DNA from 2 places in the Pseudomonas sp. NPDC087697 genome. Region 1 is predicted to be linked to the other one. Evidence: predicted binding sites of a transcription regulator. Region 1 holds the regulator's gene; the other holds the start of a gene.

Region 1 (3,039 bases):
GTTCGCCGGCGTGGACCCGATTTCGGTGGGCGACATCAAGCAGATCATTCATCACCTCAAGGCCAAGGGTATCGGCGTGCTGATCACGGACCACAACGTCCGCGAAACCCTGGACATCTGCGAAACCGCTTACATCGTCAACGATGGCCAACTGATCGCCGAAGGCGACGCTGAAACCATCCTGGCCAACGACCTGGTCAAGGAAGTGTACCTGGGCCATGAATTCCGCCTGTAAGCACTGAGGTGCCTGGTCAGTCGCCGGAGCGCTTGCCCCAATAAAAACTATACGTTTTTATTGTTACAGCGCTCTAGGCAAACACTTCAGTTTCAGGCATATAATTTGCTTATGTTTGGCGCTCACGCGCCCTGTAGTGGATGGCGCATGTGCGCCGGCGAATTAAGGTGTTAAGCCCCTGCCATGAAACCATCGCTAGTCTTGAGAATGGGCCAGCAGCTGACGATGACACCGCAGCTGCAACAGGCCATCCGCCTGCTCCAATTGTCGACCCTGGACCTGCAACAGGAAATCCAGGAGGCATTGGAGTCCAATCCAATGCTCGAACGCCAGGAAGAAGGCGACGACTTCGATAACGCCGACCCGATGGCGGACAACATCGAGCAGAAACCCAACACCGATATCCAGGAACCCACCTACCAGGAAACCGCCCCCACGGTGGATAACCTCGAGGAAGGCGACTGGAACGAGCGCATCCCTAACGAACTGCCGGTCGACACCGCCTGGGAAGACGTTTACCAGACCAGCGCCAGCAGCCTGCCGAGCAACGATGACGACGAATGGGACTTCACCACTCGCACCTCCGCCGGCGAGAGCCTGCAGAGCCATCTGCTCTGGCAATTGAACCTGGCGCCAATGTCCGACACCGATCGGCTGATCGCCGTAACCCTGATCGACTGCATCAACAATCAGGGCTACCTGGACGAAACGCTTGAGGAAATCCTCGAAGCCTTCGATCCGGAACTGGACATCGAACTGGACGAGATCGAAGCCGTCCTGCATCGCATCCAGCAATTCGAGCCTGCCGGCATCGGCGCACGCAACCTCGGCGAATGCCTGTTGCTGCAACTGCGTCAACTGCCCGCCAAGACCCCTTGGCTGGCCGAGGCCAAGCGCCTCGTCATCGACTACATCGACCTGCTGGGCAGTCGCGACTACAGCCAGCTGATGCGCCGCATGAAGCTCAAGGAAGATGAACTGCGCCAGGTCATCGAACTGGTACAGAGCCTCAACCCGCGTCCGGGCTCGCAAATCGAGTCCAGCGAAGCCGAATACGTGGTTCCCGACGTCATCGTGCGCAAAGACAACGAACGCTGGCTCGTGGAGCTGAACCAGGAGTCGGTTCCGCGTTTGCGCGTCAACCCGCAATACGCCGGTTTCGTCCGTCGCGCCGACACCAGCGCCGACAACACCTTCATGCGCAATCAGTTGCAGGAAGCGCGCTGGTTCATCAAGAGCCTGCAAAGCCGCAACGAAACCCTGATGAAAGTCGCCACCCAGATCGTCGAGCACCAGCGCGGCTTCCTTGAGTACGGCGATGAAGCCATGAAGCCGTTGGTCCTGCATGACATCGCTGAAGCGGTCGGCATGCACGAGTCGACGATTTCAAGGGTGACCACGCAAAAATTCATGCATACCCCGCGCGGTATTTATGAACTGAAATACTTTTTCTCCAGCCACGTCAGCACCTCTGAAGGCGGTGAATGCTCGTCCACAGCGATCCGCGCGATCATCAAAAAACTGGTTGCCGCGGAAAATCAGAAAAAGCCGTTGAGTGACAGCAAGATCGCTGGTTTACTGGAGGCACAAGGCATTCAGGTGGCCCGCCGCACCGTCGCCAAGTACCGCGAGTCCCTTGGGATCGCGCCTTCGAGCGAACGCAAGCGGTTGATGTAGCGGGCTACGCCACAGCGTTCCAAGGTTGTGTTCGAAAAACTTTTCGGACACAGCCTAGTGGCAGGTAAACCAGCCTGCCGCCTTATGCACTGGCAACGAAGGAGAAGCTGTATGCAAGTCAATATCAGTGGACACCAACTGGAAGTGACCGAACCCCTGCGCAAATACATCGGCGAAAAACTCGAACGATTAGAAAGGCATTTCGACAAGATCACCAACGTGCAGGTCACGATGACCGTCGAGAAGCTGCTGCAGAAAATCGAAGCCACGCTGCATATCCCCGGTGGAGAAGTAGTTGCCAACGCTGAGCATAACGACATGTATGCCGCGATCGACGCTCTGACCGACAAACTGGATCGCCAACTCAAAAAGCATAAGGAAAAGACCCAGGGCCAGCTCCAAGGCGCAACCGGTCGTTAATACTCCCAACCCATGATCCGACTTGAAAACATCCTGACCCCCGGCCGTTCTTTGGTGAACGTGCCGGGCGGCAGTAAAAAACGCGCCCTTGAACAAATTGCCAACCTGATCGCCCGCGAAGTGCCGGATCTGGAGATGCAAGATGTCTTCGAGAGCCTGATTGCCCGTGAAAAACTCGGTTCCACCGGTTTTGGCAACGGCATCGCTATCCCCCACTGCCGCCTCAAAGGTTGCGAGTCGCCCATCAGTGCCTTGATGCACCTGGACGCCCCTATAGATTTCGATGCCATCGACGGTGCCCCGGTCGACCTGCTGTTCGTTTTGCTGGTCCCGCAAGCCGCTACCGATGCGCACCTGGAGCTGCTCCGCCAGATCGCCAGCATGCTTGATCGTAAAGAAGTCCGCGATCGCCTGCGCAGCGCCACCAGCAATGAAGCCTTGTATCAGGTTGTCCTCGACGAGCAGAACGGTCACTAACCATGCGCTTGATCATCGTCAGCGGCCGCTCAGGCTCAGGTAAAAGCACCGCCCTCGATGTGCTGGAGGACAACGGCTACTACTGCATCGACAACCTGCCGGCCGGCCTGTTGCCGGAATTGGCCGAGCGTGCACTGATTCACACCGAACTGGCGCAGCCTCTGGTCGCCGTCTCCATCGATGCGCGTAACCTGCCGAGCCATCTGTCACGCTTCCCGGAGCTGTTGGAA
Region 2 (3,039 bases), on a different contig from region 1:
GACAGCCTAGCAAACTGGCCTTGAAGTGCGCCGGGAGGTCGTCCAGGCCTTCGTCGTTATGCTCATAGCCGGCTGTTCCTTGTGGGATCAGCCGATTGAAAAACCGTTCGAAGTCGCGACGTACCGCCGGATCGGCGTTCTCGTTGATGGTCAACGACGCCGAGGTATGCTGCAGCCACAAATGCAACAGACCGACCCGACATGCCTTGAGTTCAGGCAGGCCGGCGAGTAACTCGTCCGTTACCAGATGAAAGCCCCGGGGCCGCGCCCGCAGGGTTATCAGAGTCTGTTGCCACATACAGTTCTCCGCACGTTCGGGGCGCATTCTAGCGCGCTCTGGGAAAAAACAAAGGCCCTAATATTCCTGCAATGCTGTAAGCCATTGGCCCAAGAAAAACCGCCACCGTAAACACTACTTATGGCGTATGAAAAATCCTTTCAGCTGTTCCTGTAATGACAAATCCCGGACAAAAAAATGCCCGGCAAGCCGGGCACTTTTTTTTCGCAAACTTACATGTTGTAGCCGCGCTCGTTGTGCAGAGCCAGGTCGATGCCGACCGCTTCTTCCTCATCGGTGATTCGCAGACCCATGACGGCATCCAGCACCTTGAGAATGATGAAGGTGCCGATCGCGGTGTAGATCACCGTGAAGCCCACGCCTTTGCACTGAATCCAGACTTGTGCCGCGATATCGGTCACGGTGCCGAAGCCACCCAGCGAAGGAGCCGCGAATACACCGGTGAGAATCGCGCCAAGGATACCGCCGATGCCGTGCACGCCAAAGGCGTCGAGGGAGTCGTCGTAACCCAGTTTGCGTTTCAGGGTCGTGGCGCAGAAGAAGCACACCACGCCCGCTGCCAGACCGATGATCAGCGAGCCCATCGGGCCAACGGTGCCCGCAGCCGGAGTGATCGCCACTAAACCTGCGACCACGCCCGAAGCGATACCCAGCGCGCTAGGTTTGCCGTGGGTCAGCCACTCGGCGAACATCCAGCCCAGGGCCGCTGCGGCGGTAGCGATCTGAGTCACCAGCATGGCCATACCGGCAGTGCCGTTGGCGGCTGAAGCGGAACCGGCGTTGAAGCCGAACCAGCCGACCCACAACATCGCGGCGCCCATCAGGGTGTAACCGAGGTTGTGCGGAGCCATCGGCGTGGTCGGGAAGCCTTTGCGCTTGCCCAGTACCAGGCACGCCACCAGACCTGCGACACCGGCGTTGATGTGGACCACGGTGCCGCCCGCGAAGTCGAGCACGCCCCAGTCGCCCAACAGCGAACCCGGACCGCTCCAGACCATGTGCGCGATCGGCGCGTAAATCAGGGTGAACCAGAGGCCCATGAACACCATCATCGCGGAGAACTTCATCCGCTCGGCGAACGCACCGACGATCAGCGCCGGGGTGATGATCGCGAACGTCATCTGATAGGTGACGAACACCGCCTCGGGAAACAGCGCCGTAGGGCCAGTAATACTGGCAGGCGTGATGCCGGCGAGGAAGGCCTTGGCGAAGCTGCCGACAAAGGAGTTGAGGTTGACGACGTTTGCTTCCATGCCCGTCGTGTCAAACGCCATGCTGTAGCCATAAATGAACCACAGGATGGTGACCAGGCCGGTAATGGCGAAGCACTGCATCATCAACGAAAGAACGTTTTTGGAACGAACCATGCCGCCGTAGAACAGCGCGAGGCCTGGAATCGTCATGAACAGCACGAGGGCGGTAGAGGTCAACATCCAGGCGGTATCGCCGGAGTTGAGGACTGGAGGAGCCACCGGATCTGCCGCCATGGCCAGGCCGGGCATTACGATGGACAACAGGGCTCCTAGCCCTGCGAATTTACGCAGAGTCATTTTGTTTTCTCCTGGGGCGTTGGGTTTGGCGGCTTAGATTGCGTCGGTATCGGTTTCGCCGGTACGGATTCGAATAGCCTGTTCCAGATTGACTACGAAGATCTTGCCGTCACCAATCTTGCCGGTGTTGGCCGCCTTGGTTATCGCCTCGATAACCCGGTCAAGATCCTTGTCGTCAATGGCGACATCAATCTTCACCTTGGGCAGGAAATCGACCACATACTCCGCGCCGCGATACAGCTCGGTGTGACCCTTCTGCCGACCGAAGCCTTTGACCTCAGTAACGGTAATGCCCTGCACGCCGATTTCGGACAACGACTCGCGTACGTCATCCAGTTTGAACGGCTTGATGATGGCAGTGACTAGCTTCATGAAAACTCTCTCCCGAATTGGTGGACTTGCCCCAGGAAAACAAACCCGACTCAAGTCTAAGCGCAGTGCCTGGCTTTGTAACGCATCGTCGGCCCTACTCTCCCGACTGACGCCAGTTAACCGCTCCTGACGAAACTCCCCGCTCCGCCTGCCGCACTGCATTCGTCACAGCGACTGCATCAGTGCATGGTTCACAAGGGACTAAGCAGAAAGCTTGCCATCTCGTGAGAAACCACTGATTTCAATCATTTGGTCGATACTGCGGGCGCCAATACCCAATCGCCACCACCGATACGCACAACAACGGTGCAACAACGCCCGGCAACATGCGCGAAAAGCGTGCATCCGTGCCCGCGCAAATGACTATAGACGCTGCGTGATACACTGCCGCCATCAGTTTTAAGGACTTCCACCATGCTCGCGCCCAAAGACCTCCTCGACGCCCTGAGCGGCCACGCCACCCGCCTGTTCAGCGGCGAAACCTCGCTGCCAAAAAGTGAAATCGAAAGCCAGTTCAAAGCCCTGCTGCAAAGCGGGTTCAGCAAGCTTGATCTAGTGAGCAGAGAAGAATTCGACAGCCAGATGGTCGTCCTGGCGCGTACCCGGGCACGGCTGGAGAGTCTTGAGACGAAAGTCGCCGAGCTGGAAGCCAGGTTGAATCCACCGGCGTAGGAGCTGCCGCAGGCTGCGATCCTTTGATCTTTGCCGCGCCAACATCCCGGCCCTTTCCTACAAAAACCACCACCGCTTTCCGATTGCGCCGCACAGCCCCGGTTTCTAAGCTCACCTCAGCTGAATGTTCAGCACTGGGTTTGGCGA

What was found. The regulator sigma-54, encoded in region 1, starts transcription at its own class of promoters, with help from an activator protein. The targets are predictions, from matches to a motif close to ANTGGCATNNANNTTGCTNT.
Region 2: the regulator sigma-54 is predicted to act here: its motif matches at 2,423-2,442, upstream of glnK (P-II family nitrogen regulator).

Annotation. Positions count from the first base shown of each region.
Region 1 covers NZ_JBIUVW010000011.1:129,614-132,652, forward strand. The annotation lists gene lptB (LPS export ABC transporter ATP-binding protein) at 1-235, shown strand, start outside; gene ACIPIN_RS11205 (RNA polymerase factor sigma-54) at 419-1,912, shown strand; gene hpf (ribosome hibernation-promoting factor, HPF/YfiA family) at 2,024-2,332, shown strand; gene ptsN (PTS IIA-like nitrogen regulatory protein PtsN) at 2,345-2,809, shown strand; gene rapZ (RNase adapter RapZ) at 2,812-3,039, shown strand, end outside.
Region 2 covers NZ_JBIUVW010000019.1:53,246-56,284, reverse strand. The annotation lists gene ACIPIN_RS15305 (secondary thiamine-phosphate synthase enzyme YjbQ) at 1-298, opposite strand, end outside; gene ACIPIN_RS15300 (ammonium transporter) at 511-1,848, opposite strand; gene glnK (P-II family nitrogen regulator) at 1,882-2,220, opposite strand; gene ACIPIN_RS15290 (accessory factor UbiK family protein) at 2,635-2,892, shown strand.